4 regions of the Micromonospora narathiwatensis genome follow, and region 2 is predicted to be linked to each of the others. Evidence: riboswitches for the same ligand, from Rfam matches in the RefSeq annotation. Region 2 holds a riboswitch; each other region holds the start of a gene.
The links. A riboswitch is a leader RNA that binds a small molecule or an ion and turns the genes downstream of it on or off. The one in region 2 is predicted to bind cyclic di-AMP.
Positions count from the first base shown of each region.

Region 1: another riboswitch for cyclic di-AMP. It lies ahead of GA0070621_RS25990 (coiled-coil domain-containing protein); the one in region 2 lies ahead of GA0070621_RS02995 (C39 family peptidase).
Region 3: another riboswitch for cyclic di-AMP. It lies ahead of GA0070621_RS16600 (coiled-coil domain-containing protein); the one in region 2 lies ahead of GA0070621_RS02995 (C39 family peptidase).
Region 4: another riboswitch for cyclic di-AMP. It lies ahead of GA0070621_RS12195 (LysM peptidoglycan-binding domain-containing protein); the one in region 2 lies ahead of GA0070621_RS02995 (C39 family peptidase).

Region 1 is NZ_LT594324.1:5,889,814-5,895,287, reverse strand. It holds gene GA0070621_RS26015 (heavy-metal-associated domain-containing protein) at 1-141, opposite strand, end outside; gene GA0070621_RS26010 (metal-sensitive transcriptional regulator) at 297-596, shown strand; gene GA0070621_RS26005 (DUF305 domain-containing protein) at 775-1,404, opposite strand; gene GA0070621_RS26000 (DUF6153 family protein) at 1,490-1,936, opposite strand; gene GA0070621_RS25995 (YibE/F family protein) at 2,029-3,345, shown strand; cyclic di-AMP (ydaO/yuaA leader) riboswitch at 3,500-3,630, shown strand; gene GA0070621_RS25990 (coiled-coil domain-containing protein) at 3,635-4,654, shown strand; gene GA0070621_RS25985 (carbonic anhydrase) at 4,651-5,295, opposite strand.
Region 2 is NZ_LT594324.1:654,121-659,594, reverse strand. It holds gene GA0070621_RS29755 (peptidoglycan-binding protein) at 1-98, shown strand, start outside; gene GA0070621_RS03000 (alpha/beta fold hydrolase) at 148-915, opposite strand; gene GA0070621_RS02995 (C39 family peptidase) at 1,020-1,883, opposite strand; cyclic di-AMP (ydaO/yuaA leader) riboswitch at 2,086-2,228, opposite strand; gene GA0070621_RS02990 (hypothetical protein) at 2,518-3,291, opposite strand; gene GA0070621_RS02985 (hypothetical protein) at 3,432-3,944, opposite strand; gene GA0070621_RS02980 (polysaccharide pyruvyl transferase family protein) at 4,310-5,474, shown strand, end outside.
Region 3 is NZ_LT594324.1:3,899,450-3,904,923, reverse strand. It holds gene GA0070621_RS16615 (STAS domain-containing protein) at 47-406, shown strand; gene GA0070621_RS16610 (SRPBCC family protein) at 500-952, shown strand; gene GA0070621_RS16605 (hypothetical protein) at 954-1,463, opposite strand; gene GA0070621_RS16600 (coiled-coil domain-containing protein) at 1,559-2,626, opposite strand; cyclic di-AMP (ydaO/yuaA leader) riboswitch at 2,633-2,764, opposite strand; gene GA0070621_RS16595 (cation diffusion facilitator family transporter) at 2,907-3,821, opposite strand; gene GA0070621_RS16590 (HelD family protein) at 3,955-5,474, opposite strand, start outside.
Region 4 is NZ_LT594324.1:2,760,653-2,766,126, forward strand. It holds gene GA0070621_RS12185 (M4 family metallopeptidase) at 1-2,032, shown strand, start outside; gene GA0070621_RS12190 (hypothetical protein) at 2,155-2,610, opposite strand; gene GA0070621_RS12195 (LysM peptidoglycan-binding domain-containing protein) at 2,805-3,464, opposite strand; cyclic di-AMP (ydaO/yuaA leader) riboswitch at 3,464-3,637, opposite strand; gene GA0070621_RS12200 (glycoside hydrolase family 3 protein) at 3,791-5,474, opposite strand, start outside.

The DNA.
Region 1 (5,474 bases), 1.4 Mb from region 2:
CTCACTGGTGACGGTGACCCGGCCGGAGGCCAGGTCGACCTGGACGTCGCTGACGCCCGGAATCGCGCCCACCTCGGCGTTGACCGAGTTGACACAGTGCCCGCAGGTCATGCCCTGCACCTGGTACATGGTGGTGACCATGGCGAATCTCCCTTCCCGCCGCCTTCGACCCTATACCCCCTGGGGGTAATTGGAGGAGAGACGGCTGCCACTCTTCTGTTACCGCTACCCGGTGGGGGTATCGGCCTCCGGGAGGAACATAACATACCCCCGAGGGGTACGCTATCCTCGTCTTCATGACCGCACCGACGACCCCGGCCCGGGGCTACACCGCCAGCAAGGACCAGCTGCTCGCGCGGCTCCGCCGAATCGAGGGGCAGGTCCGCGGCATCGAGAAGATGGTCGAGGACGACCGCTACTGCATCGACGTGCTGACCCAGATCTCCGCCATCCAGGCCGCCCTGGACAAGGTCGGGCTCGGCCTGCTCGACGGGCACGCCCGGCACTGCATGCGGGAGGGCGCCGCCGAGGGCCGCGCCGACGAGATGGCCACCGAGATGATGGCCGCCGTCGGCCGGCTGATGAAGCGCGGCTGACCAGAGACCGCCACGAACGCGATGGCGGGCGCGAATCCGGACGGGCCGACCCGTCTGTGACATCAGCTCCGAAACGAGCGGCATGAGCTCCCGCGCCAGCGACCCACAGGCTGCCGAAGCCGGCCAGCGTCGGGTGCCCGGGCCGGCGAGCGACCCCGGCACCCGACGCGTACGGGCCTCAGCGCCGGTCGAGCAGCTTCCGCATGGCCTCGATCTCGGCCTGCTGGGCGTCGACGATCCGCTGGGCGAGCGCCCTGGCCTCCGGGTTGGCGCCCCCGGCCAGCTCGTCCTCGGCCATCGCGAGCGCGCCCTCGTGATGGGCGATCATCATGGCCAGGAACTGCCGGTCGAAGTCGTCGCCGGAGGACGCCGCCAGCTTCGTCATGTCGGCGTCGGACATCATCCCCGGCATGCCGTGATCCATCTCCGGCATGCCGTGGCCGGCGCTCGCCGACGGGACCGGCCGGCCCCAGGCGGCGAGCCAGCCGGTCATGGTGGCGATCTCCGGCGCCTGGGCCGCCTCGATCTGCCCGGCCAACTTCTTCACCTCCGGATCGGCGGCCCGGCCCTCGGCCAGCCCGGCCATCTCCACGGCCTGCCGGTGGTGCGGAATCATCCGCTGGGCGAACATCACGTCGGCGTCGCCGAACGACGCCCCGGCGGAGGGCGAGCCGCTGCCCGCCGAGCCGGTGCCGTGGCCGGAGCCGGCGGTCGAATGGTCGGTACCGCCGCAGGCGGCCAGGGCCAGCGCGGCGGTGACGGTCGCGCCGGCCAGGGCGGCCCGACGCACAAGGGTACGAGTGAACACGGTTGAGCCTTTCGGTGTCGGAAGATACGCAGCGGACGGCGGACGCGGGTCACCGGTTCTTCCGGTCCACCCGCGCCGGGGCGTCCTATCTGCGCAGCACCGACGCCGTCGCCAGGCGCAGCCCGTACGGCCGGGGCGGCGGGGCGCGCGGCCCGCGGGCGGCGCGTGCCGGGCCGCCGAGGGTCAGCCCGCCGGGCCGTGACCCGGCCCGTAGCAGCACGGCGACCAGCAGGGCCACCGCGAACGCGCCGAGAACCGCCAGGCACACGCTCCACCCGGACGGGTCGCCGCCGAGGTCACGTAGCGGCAGCACACCCGCGTGACAGCCGTCGCCCGGACAGCTCTCGACCATGGTCGGCGCGGCGGCGGCCGGGCGCCCGCCGATGTGCCCGCCGTCATGCCCGCCGGACCGGCCGGCGGCACCGTGCGCGCCGTGCCCGAGGGTGTGCATGGCGGCCAACCCGACCAGCGTGCAGAGCAGCAACAGGAGCCGGACCCACCGCCCGGTCGTCAGCGCCGCCTCCGTACGCACGCCGACCACGCTAGCCGGTGCGGCAGGGCCGACTACGGTGAACCACCGGCCCGGCGACACGTGTCCGGCTGTGAATCGTTGGGAGTCTCGCCATGGGCGCCGACCACACCCGTCCCGCTCCGTCCGCCCCGCCCGGGGTACGACGGATCCTCGTCGCGACGGTGGTGCCACTGTTCCTGCTCACCGTGGTCGCCGCGATCGTGCTCTGGCCACGGGACACCCGGGAGCCGACGGCCGACCCGGACGTGCCCCGCTACCACGGCACGGTGACCCGGGTGGTGACCGAGCCCTGCCCGCCGGCGGCGGAGACGCCGGAGGGCGGTCCGGGCGACTCCACCGGCCCGTGCGGAACGGTCACCGTCACCGCCGAGCAGGGCCCGGCCGCCGGGCGGCAGGTCGAGGTGCCCCTACCGGCCGGACCCGGCGCGCCCCGGGTCGAGGTGGGCGACGCGGTCGTGCTGGTCGAGCTGACGGACCCGGCCGACCCGGCGGCGAAGAGCTACCAGATCGCCGAACACCAGCGCGGCGCGCCACTGGTCTGGCTCGCCGTACTGTTCGCCGCCGCCATCGTCGCGTTCGGCCGCTGGCGCGGGCTGGCCGCGCTGGGCGGCCTGGTGGCGAGCTTCGCCATCCTGCTCGGTTTCGTGCTGCCGGGGATCGGCGCGGGCCAGCCGCCCCTGCTGGTGGCCATCGTCGGGTCAGCGCTGATCATGTTCGTGGTGCTCTACCTGACCCACGGGATCACCACGCAGACCTCGGTGGCCGTGCTCGGCACCCTGGGCAGCCTGGTACTGACCGGCCTGCTCGGCGCCGTGGCCACCGCGACCACCCATCTGACCGGCTTCGGCAGCGAGGACGCCACCACCCTGTCGATGTTCCAGGGCGAGGTCGACCTGCACGGGCTGCTCCTGGCCGGCATCATCATCGGCTCCCTCGGCGTCCTGGACGACGTCACCGTCACCCAGGCCGCCACGGTCACCGAGCTGTCGTACGCGAACCCGGGGCTGTCCCGGATCCAGCTCTACCGGGCGGCCACCCGGGTGGGCCGCGCGCACATCGCCTCCACGGTCAACACGATCGTGCTGGCGTACGCGGGCGCGTCGCTGCCGTTGCTGCTCCTGCTTGTCGCCGACTCCCGCCCGCTGAGCCAGATCCTGACCAGCGAGTTCATGGCCCAGGAGATCGTCCGCAGCATCGTGGCCACGCTCGGCCTGGTGGCCGCCGTACCGCTGACCACCGGGCTGGCCGCGGTGGTCACCGCCGCCGGCCGGCGGGCCGGGTCGGACACCGAGCCGGCGAGGCCGCCCGCGGCCCGGCCACCGGCGGAGCGGGGCGAGGCCCTGGAGGCGCTCGGCGGGGCGGTCGCGGGGCGGCGCGGACCGTCGGGGAGCACGGAGGCCGCATGGTGAAACTCCGCAGCGTGACCGCCGGCTTGAAACGCGACGCTGGTCACGCAGGGCTACGGCGAAATCGCGCTATTGGTCGGCTTCCGGACGTAGATCGCCGCGGGGACTGTCAGGTAACGTCGCTGCCGGTCACCGCCGAAGGCGCGCTGCGGCGCCTGCGGTGCCACCGCCCAATCGCTCGAAGGCGAGCCGGGGAACCAGGTACCTGGGGTGAATCCGCGCCAGCGGTAGGGGCCACTTCCGTCCCGAACCCGGCAGCTAACCCGGTCGGCGGTCGACGGAAGGGAACACTGTGACGGCACCCCTGCGCCACTGGTTGACACCCGTGGTGGCCGTACTCGCCGCGTTCGCCATCGTCGCCGGGCCGACCCCGGCCATGGCCGCGCCCGCCAACCCCACCCCTTCAGGGCACGAGGAGGACAACGATCCTCCGCTCATCACGGACGTCCTCGACGCCACGAACCGCGCCTACCTTCAGGCCAAGGCGAAGCTGGAGAAGTCGAAGCAGCGCCAACTCCAACTGGCCCTGGAGGTACGGGCGGCACAGGCCGAACTCGACGCGCTGCGCCCGCAGGTCGGCCAGATCGCCGCGCAGTCGTACCGCACCGGCCGGATCGGCGCGATGGCCATGCTGTTGGAGAGCAACACACCCGACTCCTTCGTCCGGCGGGCCGCCGCCCTCGACGAGCTGAACATGGTCAACGCGCAGCGGCTGGCGGAGGTCAACGCGGCGAAGACCCGCGCGGAGCAGGCCAAGATCGCGCTCGACGGCGAGGTGCGCGAGCAGGAGAAGCAGAAGAACGCGATGGCCCGGGAGAAGGTCGCGGCGGAGAAGGCGTTGTCGCTGGTCGGCGGGCGTGGCTTCACCGGCGGTCTGGTCTCGGCCACCTCGCCGGTGGCCCGGATCGGGCCCGGTCGCAGCGCAGACGGCGGCTGGAAGCCCGAGTCGTGCAGCGAGAAGGACCCCACCACCTCGGGCTGCATCACCCCGCGCACTCTGCACGCCTACAAGGAGGTCCGGCGAGCCGGTTTCACCCGCTTCGCCGGCTGCTACCGGTCCGGCGGCCCGTGGGAGCACCCGAAGGGCCGGGCCTGCGACTGGTCGTTGCAGAACAGCGGCTTCGCGCCCTGGCACAACAACGACACCCGGATGTACGGCAACAACGTCGCCGCCTTCCTCATCCGCAACGCGGACCGGCTGGGCATCTACTACGTGATCTGGAACCGGCAGATCTGGTTCCCGGCGACCGGCTGGAAGTCCTACAGCGGGCCCTCCAACCACACCGATCACGTCCACATGTCGTTGCTCTAGTCGCCGTCGTCGGTCAGCGTCGTGGTCGGGGTGCCGGCGGGCACCTCGGCCACCATCCGCACCTCGCCCGCGCTGAGCCGGTACGACATGCCGGCCACCGCGCACCGGCCCGCGGACACCAGCTCGGCGAGCACGGTGGACCGGGCGAGCAGCGCCTCCAGCGTCTGCGCGATGTGGATGTCGACGATCCCGTCCACGTCCTCGATGCCCTGCCGGGCGGCCCGGCGGAGGCTGGGCACGACGGCCTCCACCACGGCACCGAGGTGCCCGGCCGGGGAGGTGCCGGTGGCGACGGCGTCCCGGGCGGCCTGCACCGCCCCGCAGGAGTCGTGGCCGAGCACCACGACCAGTGGTACGCCGAGCACGGTGATCGCGTACTCGACGCTGCCGAGCACCTCGGGGCCGACGGTGTGGCCGGCGGTCCGCACCACGAAGACGTCGCCCAGGCCGCGGTCGAAGATGATCTCGGCGGCGAGGCGGGAGTCGGAGCAACCGACGATCACCGCGAAGGGGTGCTGGCCGTCCGCGACGGCGGCCCGGTGCCCGGCGTCCTGATTCGGATGATGGGGTACGCCGGTGACGAAACGACGGTTTCCGGCGTACAGCTCGGCGAGCGCCTGTTCGGGAGTGGTCGGCGTCACGGCAGTCACCTCGTCCTCGCGCGAAACGACCTGGTCGACCCGGTCGGCGGCGGAGACGGCCGCGCGAACCACCGTCACACCCACAGCCAAGATACGTCAAGATTTACGTGATACAGATTTCATGTGTTGGTCGACGCTTGACCGGACGGCAGCGGAACCGGGCCAGGGCGGGAGCCGGG
Region 2 (5,474 bases):
GCGCCAACCGCTGCCCGCAGAACATGCTGTTGGCCATCTACGACGGCGTCACCCCACCCGCCCCGTCCGCCCTGCCCGCCACCGGCTGCACGTACTGACGGCAACCCGCGGTCGTGATGTCGTCGCCCCGTCCACGGGGCGACGGCGTCACGGCCGGTCGGGCGACGCGAACGGCGCGAGCAGGTCGAGAACGGCGGCCGCGTCCTCGACGTGCGCGTTGTGGCCGAGCCCCGGCAGGGTCGTCACCGGCACGCCCAACTCCTTGAGCTGCGCGTCGGTCACCATCGGGTCCTGCTCACCCCGGGCCAGCAGCACCGGCACGTCGGTCGCGGCGAGCAGGTCGGGCAACCGCGGCTCCCCCACCGCGAACGCGGCCGGGTCCATGGCCAGCCGCCAGCGGCCGTCCTCGCGGCGCAGCCCGGCGTCCACCACCGGATGGTCGGGGGCGAAGAGCCCGGCCAGCCCGGCGACCCGCAGGTAGCGGCGGGCCGCCTCGTCCCGGCTGGCGAACCAGGTCACCGGCCGTTCGGCCAGCTCGCGGGCCTTGTCCAGCTCGGTCGGGGACCAGGCGACCTTGATGCCGAGCCCGATCACCGCGTCGACCGGCAGGCCCCGTGTCCGCGCGGCCAGCGCCAGCGCCACCACCCCGCCGAGCGAGTGCCCGAGCACCACCAGCCGGTCGCGGGGGCCGAGCCGGTCGGCTACCGGGCCGAGACCCGCCACCACCCGGTCCGCGAGGTCCTCGAAGGAGTACGCCGGCAGCGGCGGCGACCAGCCGTGGCCGGCCAGGTCGGGGGCGAGCCAGCGCCCCGCCCAGCGGCTCTCCAGCAGCGGCGCCCAGGGCAGCCACACCTCGCCGGTGGCGCCCAGGCCGTGCAGCAGCAGCAGATGGCGGGTACCCGTCTCGTCGGCCATACGGCGCAGTGTCGCATCGGACCGGCCACCCGCGCGAGACACCGCGCATACGAGGTCGGGCACCGGCTCGGAGGAGCCGGTGCCCGACGGGGGGAGGGGTGCGATCAGGCCGAGTAGCCGCGGGTGGCGGCCCAGTTCGCCAGGTTGATGGTGGTGATCCAGTAGGACGGCACCGCCGGGTTGGCCGAGTCGGCGATCTTCACGGCCCGGCCGTCGTCCTGGTAGCCGACCACGGCGATGTAGTGGCCGCCGGGGAACGAGTGCCAGCCGCCGTTGGTGTCGGTGGCGGAGCCGGCGATGTTGACCACCACGCCCCGACCGTCGGTGACGGCCTTGACCACGTCGGCCTGGAGCTGGTCCATCTGGGCCGGGGTCGCGGCCTGGCCGGGGATCATGTGGGTCCGGTACGGGCTGCCCTTGACCATCTGATTCAGACCCCGGGTGGTGTCCTCGGCCGAGTTGGTGCCGTTCTCACCGGCGTTCAGCGGCACGGCCATCGCGTCCTGGGTGGTCTCGATGCCGCTCGCGCTCAGCGCGTTGCGCACCGCGGCCGGGCCACAGTTCCAGTAGGCGGTCTGCGCCTGGTAGTTGTAGTCGAGGACCTTGGTCGACGGCGGCGTCGGCTTCGGCTTCGCCGTACGGGTCACGTCCGGGTCCGCCTTGGCCTTGCTCGGCGACTCCGACGCGCTCGGCGAGTCGGACGGCGACGCGCTCGGCGAGTCCGACGGCGACGGGGCGGCGACGCGCGCCTCGCCGCGGCTGGCGACCTCGCCGAGCCGGGGGGCCAGCTCGGCGACGGCGGCGGTGTGCTCCTGACGGGCGGGCGCCTCATCGGCGCTGGCCAGCGCGGCACTGGCGCCGCCGGCGAGCACGAGGGCCGCCGCGGAGCCGGCGACGATCTGGTAGGGGCGCTCGGTCGCGAGGCGCCCCAGCTGACGCTTCAGGTGGTGCTTCACGTATTCCTCCACGAGGGCCTGAGCGGCGCACGCCGACCCGACGCGCGGACGGGGTCACGCGCGTTGCCGGGCGGGGTGGCCGCAGGAACGGGCAGCGCCGGTGAGCCGGGCTGCGGGGGCGGTTGCCGGAACTCGGTCGCCGGTCAGGCGAGCGAGGGCACCGCGGCTCCGTGGAGGCGGGGGGAGGATCGGGGGGAGGTTGGCACGAGGATGGCACTCCTTCCGTGGCCGCCTACCGGGTTAGCTGACGGATTCGGGCGGGAAGTACGCCCTACCGCGGGCCGCAGCTCGCGGATTCACCCCGGTGTTGCACTGGGTCCCCGGTTCGCGAAGATCACGATTAAGCGGGTCGGTACGGCGTCGCCACCTGCGATCGAAAACCGCACCGGACGCGCCGACACTACCGGTGGGCTCGCCTCCTGCCAACCGCTCCGACCTGCTTAAACATCGGAATTACCGGCGCCGACCGGAACAGCTCGCAACTGATGTGACTCAATGGGACAGGCAGTTATCCCGTAACCGCCGGGCAAGAATCGGACACCGCACCGATGATCGTTCCGGAATTGCGGGAGTCGATCGCCCGCACTGATCCGGATGACCGTTTCCGGGCAGACAGTGACGGGACTCACCGAACTTGGGTAACGATTCAGCCGACCCGTGCCGGGCGGAAGCGCGCGGCACCGCCGGCCGGCACCGCCGCACGGGTCGGGGCCACCGGCTCGGCACGGCGTACCGGGGCCGGCCCGGGGCGCAGCGCCTCGGTGGCGGCGTACGCCTCCAGGGCCAGGGCGCGGGCCGCGTCGGCGGCCAGCTCGGCGTCGCGCCAGGCCCGCTCCTCCCGCTCGGCGGCGGCCCGCCAACCGGCCCACCGGCCGTCGCGTACCACGCGGGCCAGGACGATCTCCTGCTCGGCCGGGTGCCGGCGCGGATCCCACCCGTTGCGGTGGGCCAGGACGTCGGCGAGCTGGCGGGCCGACAGGTCGCCGTGCCAGTGGGCCACCATCGCGGCGTGGTGCAGCCACCGTTCCCGGGCCGCGTACTCGGCCGGCGTGCGCCGGGTACGCGGCTCGGGCAGCACGGCGGCACCGGCGAGACGCCGGGCGCCCGCCTCGGCCTCGTCGTACGCCCGCCAGGCCCGGTCGGCCGCCGCCTGGGCGGTCAGCCACTGCTCACGGCGCCGGCGGGCGGTCTGCGCGGCCCCGGCGGCGGCCACCGCCACCTCGTCGGCGTACCGGCGCAGGTCGGCGTGGCGGGCCGCCTCCTCGGCGGCCGGGTCGGGGGCGTCCTCCACCGGAACGTCCCGTTCCGGCCTGGCGACGAGCGCGGCCAGCAGGCCCAGGGCGAGCACGAGCAGGGCCGACCAGATGGCGGCGGCCTCGGGGATCTTGCTGAGGAAGTGGTAGAGAACGGTCTGCTGCATGGTCGGCACCTCACGGGAACGATGTGACGGAGAGGTCCGCACCGGCCCGAGTGCGGGCGCGACCGGTTACGGGCGCCGTCGGGCGGGTGCGGGGTGAGGTTCGGTCGGTACGGCGAGGGCGGGCCGCGGCCCGCGGGTCGTCAGCGGGTGGGCGGGGCCCGGGAGCCGACGGTCGCCGGGACCAGCCCGACCAGGGCGTGCTGCCGGTCGGCCGGCAAAGCCACGGCCAGACGCGACGCCACCGGATCTGGCGCACCGACCGGCCCGACCTGCCGGCAATCGCTGCCGGCCCGATCGACCGCACCGGCCCGGTCGGCGGCACGGTCCCGATCGGCGGCACCGGCCCGGTCGGCGGTGCCGGTCCGGTCGGCGGTGCCGGTCCGGTCCGCGGCACCGGTCCAGCCGGTGCTGCCTGCTCCCGGCCCGACCCGAGCCGCCGAGCCCGGCGCGGAGTCGGCGGTGCCGACCCGGAGGGTCAGGGCCTCGACGGGGCCGGCGGCGAATCGGGGAGCGGCCTGCGCGGTCGCGGCCGGGCCGACGGGCAGCGCGGCCGCGCCGAGCGAGCAGGCGACCAACACGGCCAGGCTGGCCAGCGTGCGGGCCCACCAGCGCGCCACCCACCACACGGGACAGGTGAGCGCGATCGGAAGCACGGCTCCAACCTACCGCCGATGCCGCGGCGCCGCACCGCCGCCGGGCGTGTCGCGTCCGCGCGGATCCGGGCACTGACCAGGATGGACGGCCGCGGCGCGGGGCATCGGGCGGGTGGCGTGCGGCTCGGCCCGGGTCGGGCCGCGCGGCGTGCTCGACCGACCTGGGTCGCAGTCCGCATCACCGTGCACCAGATGGAAGGCCGGCGCCCCCACGCGCCGGACGGGCGAGCGGGACGCCGCCCGCTCAGCCCGATGGCGTAGGATTCCGGCTCCTGCACGGAACGGGAACCGTACTGCCGGCCGGTCGGGCCGCCCCCGGTCCCCGCCGGGCACGCGGTGCCCGGGACGGAAGGTGGACACCCCGGATGCACCAGCGGATCCTGCTGCGCGCCCGCAAGGGCCCGTTCGACGTACTCACCGCCGAGGAGACCTACGAACGGGACTGGATCGGCAAGAACACCGGCAACCTGGTCTTCAGCCACGCCGCGCACAAACTGCTCGCCACCTCGGCTGCGGAGATCACCCCGTCGCGGTTCCGGGCGGACCCGCGCGAAGCCGACGAGATCAACGAGAAGTACGACGTCTTCGTGATCCCGCTGGCCAACGCCTTCCGCCGCGACTACACGGACCAGTTGGCCGCGATGACCCGGCTGATCGAGCGGCTGAAGATACCGGTGGTGGTGCTCGGGGTCGGGGCGCAGACGGACGTGGACGGCGACCGGGAGTTCCTGCGCCCGATCGACGAGACGGTGAGCCGCTTCTGCCGGGCGGTGCTCGACCGCTCGCACAGCATCGGCGTACGCGGCGAGATCACCGAGGACTACCTGCGTACGCTGGGTTTCTCGGCGGTCGAGCAGATCGGTTGCCCGTCGATGTTCCTGCACGGCGACAGCCTCCGGGTCGAGAAGACGAAGGCGTCCCTGGGCGTCGAGGACCGGCTCGCGTTCGTCATCTCGCCGTACGTCCGGGCGTTGTCCCCGCTCGTCCGCCACCACCACCGGCGCTACCCGAACGTGCGCTACGTGGCGCAGGACCTGTACACCCTCGGCACCCTGCTCTACGGCGACGCACCGCACCTGCGCGGCAAGACCAACGACATGCCGATCCACACCTCGCACCCGTTCTTCGTCGAGGACAAGGTGCGGATGTTCATGGACCCGTGGCCCTGGATGGAGTATCTCGCCGGCTTCGACTTCGCCTTCGGCACCCGGATCCACGGCACCATCACGGCGCTGATCTCCGGCACCCCCGGATATCTCCTCGCCCACGACTCGCGCACCCTGGAGCTGGCCCGCTACTTCGACATCCCGCACCGGCCGCTGCGCGACGCGCCGGACGACATCGACGCCGCCCAGCTCTACGCGGAGGCCGACTACACCGCCCTCAACGACGGCCACAAGGAGCGCTTCTCGCGGTTCACCGGCTTCCTCGCCCGGCACGACCTCGGCCTCTCCTTCGCCGACGGGGACAGCGCCACCCGCTTCGACCAGCGGGTCCGCGACATCGTCTACCCGCCGGCGGTCCGGCCGG
Region 3 (5,474 bases), 3.2 Mb from region 2:
CCCGCGTACTGATGAGGCGCCCGTACGGGCGAGTGGAGGTGCTCGCGTGAGCCTGTCGATCGTGCAGTCGGTGTTGCCGGGTGGTGTCATCCAGATCGCGCCGCGAGGCGAGATCGATGTCGACACCGCGTACGAGGTGCGGGAAGCGATCGCCGAGGTGCTCGCGAAGGGCCGTCCGTCCCGGATCGAGCTGAACATGCGGCTGGTCACCTTCATCGACTCCGTCGGCATCAGCGCGATGGTTGCCGGTTTCCAGACCGCCGAGGTCAGCGGTGTGAAGCTGGTGGTCACCGAGCCGAGCCGGTTCGTGCACCGTCAGCTCTGGGTCACCGGACTGCTGGGCCTCTTCGGCGCACCCGAGCCGTACTTCGCCGACAGCACCCCTCAGGTGCTGCCCGGCGCCTGAGCCGGCCCGGTTCCGGGACCGCCCGTCGACCGTTGCCAGCCGGCCCCGGTTACGGGACGATCATGCGGACCGCCGACGGCAAGGGAGTACGGCGTGCTCAGCAGCGACAGTTTTAGCTACACCGTGCAGGCCCGCTGCACCCGGGCGGACGCGGTGGCCCTGCTCAGTGACCTGACCCGCCAGGGCGAGCTGCACCCGCTGATCGTCCGGGTCCGCCAGTTGCCGCCCCGACCCGGCGCGCTGGCCAGCTACGCGATCACCGACCGGCTGGAGCTGGGGCCGCTGCACTTTCCGGTCACCTACCAGGCGGACGTGCTGGTCGCCACCGAGGACGAGGTGGTGACGGTGGCCCGCCAGCAGCCCGCCACCACGGTGCGTAACCACACCCGGCTGCGGGACGAGCCGGGCGGCGTGGTGCGCATCGACGTCGAGATCACCCTCTCCGCCCCGGCGCCGCTGTTCGGGTACGCCTTCCGGCAGGCCCGGGCGGCCCACCTCGGCCTCGCCAGCCGGCTCGGCGCCACCCTGGAGGAACAGGCGGGCTGAGTCAGCGCCGTCGCCCCGCCGCCACCGGACGGCGGGCCGCCGGGTTGGCCGGGCGCAGCTGTCCCCACGGCTTGTAGGTGGACAGCACGGTCATGACGATCAACAGGGTGCTGGAGACCGTCGGCGGGATGATCAGGTCCAGCCGGTCCCGGGTGGCGAGGTCCGGCCCCAGTTCGCCGAGCCGGCGCACCGTCGGGGTGAGCAACAGCAGCACCAACCCCAGCATCGCCGTGGTGATCGCGAACTTCACCAACACCCAGCGCCAGCGCAGCAGGCCCCACGGGGTGAGCAGCGCGCTGGTCAGCCCGACCAGCCAGACCAGCACGCTCAGCGGGGCGAAGAGCCAGGTGGCCAGCAGGCCCGCGGCCGGGTAGACCACCTCGGGGTCGGCCCCGCGCAGTCCGGCCACGCCGAGGGCGAGCAGCACCAGATCGGCGCCGAGCCAGCCGAGCGAGGTGACCAGGTGCAGGGTGAGCAGGGCCTTGCGCCCGGCGGGAGAGAGTCGGCTCATACCCCGATGCTCGGTCGTCGCCGGCCCGGCGTCGTGGGGCGCGCGGCGACATCCGGCGTACGTCGGTGGGCGTAGCCGGTCCGCCGGCGGCGGGCTCAGTACACCGACAGGTGCACGTGGTTGGTGTGGTCGCTGGACGGGTCGCCGTTGCCGCCGCTGTACGCCTTCCACCCGCTGCTGGGCAGCCAGATCTGCTTGTACCAGATCACGTAGAGCACGGCGAGCGGGTCGGCGTTGCGGATGAAGTACGCGGCCAGGTTGTTGCCGTACGTCTTGTCGCCGCCGGTGGCCACCCCGCCGAAGCCGTCCTTCTGCGCGGCGAAGTCGCAGGCCCGGCCCTTCGGGTGTTCGCCGGAGCCACTGGGCCGGTAGCAGGAGACGTACCGGGTGAACCCGGCCGCCTTGGCCTGCTGGAGCGCGTGCAGCATGCGCGGGGTGATGCAGCCGTTGGCCGGGGTCGGGTCGTTGACGCTGCACGACTCCGCGGGCCAGGAGCCGTCGGCGTTGCGCGGGGCCGGGGTGGCGTTGGCGCGGGACGTGCCCTGCACGCTGCCGCCGTTGGCGGTGGTGCTGGCGGCGGCCCGCCTGTTGGCCACCTCCAGCGCGCGTTCGGCCTGTTCCTTGCGCTTGGCCATCACCGCGACCTGCCGGCGCTGCTCCTGGATCTCGCCGTTCAGCGCCGCCTGGGTACGGGTTGCCTGGTCCCGGGTGTCGATCAGGTCGCGCAGTGCGCGGTCCTCGTGCGCGGCGACCTGTTGCAGGGTGGCGGCCCGGTCCATGAAGCCCTGCGGGCTGCTGCTGTCGAGCAGCGCCGCGGCGGTGCCGAGCCGTCCGCTCCGGTACGCGACCCCGGCGATCTCGCCGACCTTGGCGTCGCGTACGCCCAGCTCCTCGTTGATCGTCTTGAGCTGGGCGGCGAGCTGCTGCTGCCGCTTCACCGACTGGTTCAACGCCGCCCGCGCCTCCAGCCAGCCCTTGCTGGCCGCGTCGAGCTGGGCGCGCAGCGCCGGGGTGCCGCCCTCGTCGTCGCCGGGCGCGGCGGCGAGCAGGCCGGTCGGGGCGGTCGCCGAGGCGGGGGAGACCGGCGCGGTCGCGATGCCGAGGGCGAGCGCCGCGACGAGCAGGGCCGCCAACCGGGCGGCCGTCCGTCGTGCAGGTGGCATTCCAGGTGTCCTTCCGTCAACCGCCGACCGGGTTAGCTGACGGGTTCGGGACGGAAGATCCCTACCGCTGACGCGGATGCACCCCAGGAACGTGGTTCCCCGGCTCGCCGAGCTGTGGCGATTAGGCGACGGCCGCCACCGGCGACGCGCTGCGCCACCTGCGGAGACCGCGACTGAGCCTACCGGCCGGGCGCCGATCGGGCCGCCAAGGCGGGGACCGAAAATCGGAACGAAGCCGGCACAGATGAACAATAGCCACTTGGATTTAAGTTTGCCCTAATTACCACTCGACCGGGCCGCACGCTCCGGCCGACGCTCCGGGTTCGATCTGCAACGTGGCGTGATCGATCCGGAAGTCCTCGTGCAGGGCGGCCCGTGCCGCGGCCAGCACCTCGCCCACCTCCGCGTCGGGAGCCACGGTCAGGTGCGCCGACGCCACGTCCATCCCGGAGGTGAGCGTCCAGACGTGCAGGTCGTGCACCTCGGCGACGCCGGGCACCGCGGCCAGCCGGTCGCGTACCGCGGTGACCTGGAGGTGTTCCGGGGCGGCCTGCACCAGGATGCGGACCGCGGCCCGCCCGAGCCGCCAGGTCCGGGGCAGGATGAACAACCCGATCGCGACGGCGACCAGCGGATCGGCCCACCACCAGTCGGTGAACACGATGACCAGCGCGGCGGCGATCACGCCGAGCGAGCCCAGCAGGTCGCCGAGCACCTCCAGGTACGCCCCGCGCAGGTTGATGCTCTCCTGCGCGCCGGCCCGCAGCAGCGCGAACGCGACGATGTTGGCGAGCAGGCCGAGCACCGCCACGGCCAGCATCGGCCCGGCGAGCACCTCCGGCGGCTCGCCGAACCGGCGTACCGCCTCGACGAGCACGTACGCGGCGACCGCGCCGAGCAGGATCGCGTTGGCGAGCGCGGCCAGCACCTCCAGCCGGTAGAGCCCGAAGGTGCGCTGCGGATCGGTGTTGGCGCGCCGGGTGGCGGTGATCGCGGCGAGCGCCATGCCGATGCCGAGCACGTCGGTGAACATGTGCCCGGCATCCGAGAGCAGGGCCAGTGAGCCGGTGGCGAACGCGGTCACCGCCTCGACCAGCATCAGGGCAGTGAGCAGCCCGAACGCGGCCCAGAGCCGACCTTGGTGGCGGTGTGCGGCGTTGGTGACCGTGCCGCTGTGGTCATGACCTGCGCCCACGCCCACACCCTTTCGTCCCGCGACCCGCCCGGGCACAATCTATGCTCACATCGCTATGTATGCAAGTGATCGTCCGGGCGACGGGAAGCGCCGGCTCGGGCGCCCGCGGCCACGCCGCGACCGCAAGCCGTCGTCAGCGCACCGGGTCGAGCGTGGTGAGGCGCTGGGTGGCCCGGGACAGCGCCACGTAGAGCGTCCGTACCCCCGAACCGGGATCGGCCCGGATCTCACTCGGCGCCACCAGCACCACCCCGTCGTACTCCATGCCCTTGGCCTGGAGGCTGGTCACCACCTGGAGCCGGCCGCCGCCCAGGTCGCCCAGCCAGCCGGCGACCTCGTCCCGGCGCGGCACCGGCGTGATCACGCCGACCGTCCCCTCGACCTCGGCCAGCAGCGCGTCGGCCGCCGCGACGGTCGCGGCGGGCAGCTCGGCGACGGGCACGGTCCGCTCCACCGGCGGCACCCCGGTGGAGCGCACCGCGGTCGGCAGCGCCAGGTCCGGGTAGCGCCGGCGGATCTCCGCCGCCGCCACCGCGAAGATCTCGGCCGAGTTGCGGTAGTTGGTGGTCAGCTCGTAGCGGGACCGGCGCCGCCGCCCGAGCGCCTGGTCCCGGGCCCGGGTCAGCTCCTCCGGGTCGCCCGTCCAGGCGGTCTGCGCCGGGTCGCCCACCACCGTCCAGGAGGCCAGCCGGCCGCGCCGGCCGATCATGCGCCACTGCATGGGCGAGACGTCCTGCGCCTCGTCGACCACCACGTGGGCGTAGTCGCGGTAGTCCTCCGGGCGTTCCCGGGCGGCGGCCCGGGCCGCCCGCTGCCGGTCGGCGAACGTGCTCAGCTCGCGGACGCCCCCGGCGAGCTGGAACGGGTCGCGCTTCGGCTTCGTCCGCTGCACCGGCTTGCCGAGCAGCGCGTCCAGCTCGTCCAGCAGGGCGATGTCCGCGATGGTCAGCCCCTCGGTGTCCAGGGTCCGGTACGCCTCGGTCAGCAGCCGGATCTCGCCGGCGGCGAGCACGCCGCCCGCGTACCGGCGCAGCCGCTCGGGGCGGGCCAGCCAGCCGAGCACGTGCCGCGGGTGCAGCCGTGGCCACCATGCCTTGAGGAACTCCCGGAACTCCGGCCGGTCGATGATCTCGTCCTCGAACGCGGGCTGCTCCGGCAACCGGCCGATCCGCAGCCCACGGGCCTGCTTGTACAGGGCGGCGAGGACGGCGTCGAAGCCGGCCCGGCGCACCTCGTTGCGGCGCGCGCCACGGGACAGCGTCCGGTCCCGGATCGCGTCCAGCTCGGCCCGGCCCAGCCGGAGCAGTTCGCCCCGGTAGAGCAGGCGCAGCTCGGTGGGGGAGTCCGGGACCGCGTCCCGGACCGCGCGTTCCAGCACCCGGCGCATCCGCAGCGACCCCTTCACCGCCGCCACCTCCGGCGGGTCGGTGCGGGTCGCCGACATGCCCCAGAAGAGCGAGCCGAGCGAGTGCAGGGTGGCGGTCTCCTCGCCGAGCGAGGGCAGCACCGAGGCGATGTACTCGACGAACACGCCGGACGGGCCGACCACCAGGATGCCGCCGCCGGCGTACCGGGCCCGGTCGGAGTAGAGCAGGTACGCGGCCCGGTGCAGCGCCACCGCGGTCTTGCCGGTGCCCGGGCCGCCGGAGACGA
Region 4 (5,474 bases), 2.1 Mb from region 2:
GCTCTCGGGCGCGGCCGCGGCCGGCCTGATCGCCGCCGGCACCGCCGCGGCCGTGCAGGCCGCGCCCTCCAGTCCTCGCCCCGACCCCGCCCAGGCCCGTGCGCTCGCCGCCAACTCGGCCAGCGCGCTGGTCGCCGGCCGACCCGCCTACCTGCACACCAGCGCCGACGAGGCGTTCGTGCAGCAGGAGGTCATCTCCTCCGAGGGCACCCAGTACGTGCCCTACGAGCGCACCTACAAGGGCCTGCCGGTCGTCGGCGGCGACTTCGTCCTGGCCACCGACGCGACCGGCAACCTGAAGTACGCCTCCGTCGCCCAGCAGCGGAGCATCGGCAGCCTCGCCACCACTCCGAAGCTGACCTCGGCCGCCGCCGCGAAGACCGCGCGTGCCCAGCTCAAGACCGTCGACACCGTCGAGGGCACCAAGCTGGTCGTCTACACGCTCGGCGCCCAACCGGCCCTGGCCTGGGAGACCACGGTCCGTGGCACCGACGCCGACGGCCCGAGCCGGCTCACCGTCGACGTCGACGCGCTGACCGGCACCGTGCTACGTACGCAGGAGCACATCGTGTACGGCACCGGCACCGGCGCGTGGAACGGGCCGAGCCCGCTCACCCTCAACACCACGCTGTCGGGCAGCACGTACTCCATGAAGGACCCGAACGTCACCAACCAGAGCTGCCAGGACGCCGCCAACAACACGACGTTCAGCAAGTCGACCGACACCTGGGGCAACGGCACCGCCACCAACAAGGAGACCGGCTGCGTCGACGCGCTGTTCGCGGCGCAGACCGAGCACAAGATGCTGTCGCAGTGGCTCGGCCGTAACGGCGCCAACGGCAGCGGCGGCGCGTGGCCGATCCGGGTCGGCCTGAACGACCAGAACGCCTACTACGACGGCACCCAGGTCCAGATCGGCAAGAACACCGCGGGCCAGTGGATCGGCTCGCTCGACGTGGTGGCCCACGAGATCGGCCACGGCATCGACGACAAGACCCCGGGCGGCATCTCCGGCAGCGGCACCCAGGAGTTCGTCGCCGACACCTTCGGCGCCGCGACCGAGTGGTTCGCCAACGAGCCGGCGGCGTACGACGCTCCCGACTTCCTCGTCGGCGAGAAGATCAACCTGGTCGGCAGCGGCCCGATCCGCAACATGTACAACCCGTCGGCGCTCGGCGACCCGAACTGCTACTCCAGCAGCATCCCCAGCACCGAGGTGCACAAGGCGGCCGGCCCGGGCAACCACTGGTTCTACCTGCTGGCCATGGGCAGCAACCCGACCAACGGCCAGCCGACCAGCCCGACCTGCAACAGCAGCACCGTGACCGGCCTGGGCATCCAGCCGGCCATCAAGATCATGTACAACGCGATGCTGCTGAAGACCACGTCCTCGTCGTACCTGAAGTACCGCACCTGGACGCTGCAGGCGGCGAAGAACCTCTACCCGAGCAGCTGCACCGAGTTCAACACCGTCAAGGCCGCCTGGGACGCGGTCAGCGTGCCGGCGCAGTCCGGTGACCCGACCTGCACCAGCGGCTCGCCGACGCCGACCCCGAGCTCCTCGACGACCCCGCCCGCGGGCTGCTCGGGCCAGAAGCTGGCCAACCCCGGCTTCGAGTCCGGCAACGTGAGCTGGACCGCCAGCTCCGGCGTCATCACCAACTCGACCGGCCAGGCGGCGCACGGCGGCTCGTACAAGGCGTGGCTGGACGGCTACGGCACCACCCACACCGACACCCTGTCGCAGTCGGTGACGATCCCGTCCGGCTGCCGGGCGACCCTCAGTTTCTGGCTGCACATCGACACCGCGGAGTCGACCACGACCACCGCCTACGACAAGCTGACCCTCCAGGCGAACAGCACCACCCTGGCCACCTACTCCAACCTCAACAAGAACACCGGCTACGCGCAGAAGTCCTTCGACCTCTCGTCGTTCGCCGGCACCACCGTCACCATCAAGTTCACCGGCGCGGAGGACAGCTCGCTGCAGACCTCCTTCGTCATCGACGACACGGCGGTCGACCTCTCCTGATCACCGACGAAGCGGCCGGTCGTCGTCCTCCCGACGGCCGGCCGCTTCGTCAGCCGTGTCTCGTCCGTCTCGAAGGCGTCGTGAGCGGCTGGCCACCGTCCCGGAGCGGGACGCCGCTCGCCTCAGCGCTCCGCCCGGGCGCCCGTGTCGCCGCCCCGGTTGAGTCGGGCCATCACGTCCTCCATCGCCCGGCTGAACAGCTCCATCTGCCGTACCGACTGCTCCTGCAGCCCGCCGAGCCGCACGGCCAGGGCGTCGACGTCGGCCCGCGCCGAGGCGCTGACCTGGGCGTCGAGGTCGGCGAGGGCGGCGTTGACGGCCACCACGACGTGCCCGCAGACCGCCGCCATGCCCGCCTCGGCCAACTCCGGGTCGACGGCGACGGACTCGAGCCGGCCACCCTGGACGACCACGGCGCGGACCCGGCCGTCGGCCGCGGAGCCCTCGGCGCGGAGCAACCGCCCCGGGTCGCCGTCGGGTTGCTCGGCGGCCCGCGAACGCATCGAGGACAGCGCCTGCTGGGTCTGGGTGAGCAGTTCGTCGAGGCTAGCGGCCGCGGAGAACGGGTCGTTGGTCATAGCCGCGCTTTCTTCACGTCTTTCCGGAGCACCGTGACCTTAGCAACCACGCCCGACGGCGCCGACCCGGCCGGGCACGTCGGTGCGCCCCGCGCCGCTGCCATGCGGAGAGTGGCCACCCCGCCGGGAGTGGCCACTCTCCGCATGCGTCAGCGCCGATCGCGGGGACGGCAGGGTGCCGCCCCACGACGGGATCAGGACAGCCGCAGGCGCATGCCTGGGAAGATCAGGCCCGGGTCGTCACCGACCACCCGCCGGTTGCGCTCGTACAGCGCGTGCCAGCCGCCGGTGATGTCGCGCGCCTCGGCGATCTCGGACAGGGTGTCACCGCGCTTGACCACGTAGCTGCCGGTGCCGCCGGTGCTCGGCGCGGTACGCCGGTGGCCTCGGCTGGTCGACTGCTCGTGCCGCGACGCCCGCTCGCTTTTCGCCTTCTTCGGGGACCGGTGGTCGGCGGACTCCGACGTGGACGAGTAGTGCTTCGTCGAGCCGCCCTTGCGGCCGCAGACCGGCCAGGCGCCGATACCCTGCCCGTCGAGGACCTTCTCGGCGACGGCGATCTGCTCACCGCGGGTGGCCAGGTCGGCACGGCTGGCGTACCGCTGCCCGCCGTAGCCGTTCCAGGTGCCCTTCGAGAACTGGAGTCCGCCGTAGTAGCCGTTGCCGGTGTTGATGTGCCAGTTGCCGCCGGATTCGCACTGCGCGACGGCGTCCCAGTTCACGCTGGACGCACTGGCCGGCGCGGCCGGCCCGAGGATCGCGGCGGCACCGGTGGCGGCGCCGGCGACGAGCGCCCCGACGGCGACCCTGCGCCGGGTGAGGCGTCGGTGACGTGCGGTTTGTTCAGTTGCCATGTGGGTTTCCTCCACGCCGACGAGGTGAGCTGTCGGGTTCGGGCCGAGGAGCCCGGCCGCCGGATCGGCGGCTTCACCCCGAGGTGTCGAGCACCGAGGAACATGTGGGTCCCCCGCTCCCGCCTGAGGTCCAGGTACCACGAGCCGGTGGCGGGATTAGGCGTTACCGGCCCGTGGTGTCCGCGATCGCGAACGCAAACGACGTTAGGGACGGTTTCGGATGATCGCCCACTTCTTGTGAAGTTCTTCACCCGGCCGAGCGAAGGCGTCGCCGGTCGAGTTGCGCACCGTCCGAAGGTGCCTTACAACGCCGCGAACACCGCCGTTCAGTACGTCAGGCCGTACCCCTGCGGGAAGAGCGGCACCTGCCCGTCGCCGGCGTTGATGGGCTGCTGGCTGACCGAGTTCATCCAGGTCATCGGCAGTTTCCCGGTGGGCGCGTACGCGCCGAAGAGGACGTCGGCCACGCCACCACCCTCGGTGCCGGGCAACCAGGAGGCCAGCAGCGCGGTCCAGTTGGGCAACTCGGCGGCGATGTCCAGCGGCCGGCCGGAGATCAGCACCACGACCACCGGCACGCCGGCATTGCGCAGCGTCGCGATGGTTCGCAGGTCCTCCCGATCGAGGCTCATGCTGCCGGCGCGGTCGCCCTGGCCCTCGGCGTACGGCGTCTCACCGACCACGGCGACGGCCGCGCGGTAGGTCCGGTCGATGCCGGTGCCGCGCTGGTTGTAGGTGACCGTCGTGGTCGGACCGACCGCTGCCCGGATGCCCTGGAGGACGCTGGTGCCCGGGGTGACGGTGCCCGACCCGCCCTGCCAGGAGATGGTCCAGCCCCCACTCTGGTTGCCGATGTTGTCGGCGTTCTTGCCGGCAACGAAGATCTTGTTGTTGTCCGGGGCCAGCGGCAGGATCCCGGCGGTGTTCCTGAGCAGCACCTGCGACTCACGGACGGCCTGCCGGGCGAGCGTCCGGTGCGCGGCGTTGCCCACCGTCGGGGTCCAGCTCCGGTCGGTGTACGGCCGCTCGAACAGGCCCAGCTCGAACTTCTTGGTGAGGATCCGCCGGTTGGCGTCGTCGATCCGGCTCACCGGCACGTGCCCGTTCTGCACCTCGGCGCGCAGGGTGCTGATGAAGGTCTTCCAGGCGGTGGGGACCATGACCATGTCGATGCCGGCGTTGATCGCCGTGCTGACCTCGGCGGCGGTGAAGCCGGCGCTGCCGTCGATCTGGTCGATGCCGTTCCAGTCGGAGACGACGAAGCCGGAGAAGCCGAGTTCTCCCTTGAGGACGGTGGTGATCAGGTATTGGTTGCCGTGCAGCTTCACGCCGTTCCAACTGCTGTACGAGATCATCACCGCGCCGACACCGCGCTGCACGGCGGCCTGGAACGGGGGCAGGTGGATGGCCCGCAGGTCGGCCTCGCCGAGCTGGGTGTTGCCCTGGTCGACGCCGCCGTTGGTGCCGCCGTCACCGACATAGTGCTTGGCGGTCGCGAGCACCGACGTGGGCCCGCCGAGCGTGCCGCCCTGCAGGCCGGTGACCAGGGTGGACATGGCCGACGGCAGGTCCGGCGTCTCGCCGAAGGACTCGTAGGTGCGACCCCAGCGGTCGTTGCGGGCGACGCAGAGGCAGGGCGCGAAGTCCCAGTCGACACCGGTGCCGGAGATCTCCTCGGCGACGGCCTGGCCGATCCGCTGCACCAGCGCCGGGTCACGGGTGGCACCCAGGCCGATGTTGTGCGGGAAGATCGTCGCCCCGTACACGTTGTTGTGTCCGTGCACGGCGTCCACGCCGTAGATCATCGGGATGGCCAGCGGGGTGGCGAGGGCACCCCGCTGGAAGCCGTCGTACATGTCGGCCCAGCCGGTGGCGGTGTTGGGCGTGGGCGCGGAACCGCCGCCGGAGAGGAGCGACCCGAGCCGGTACGTGGCCACGTCGGACGCGGTCACCGCGCCGCGTTCGGCCTGGGTCATCTGGCCGATCTTCTCGTCCAGGGTCATCCGGGAG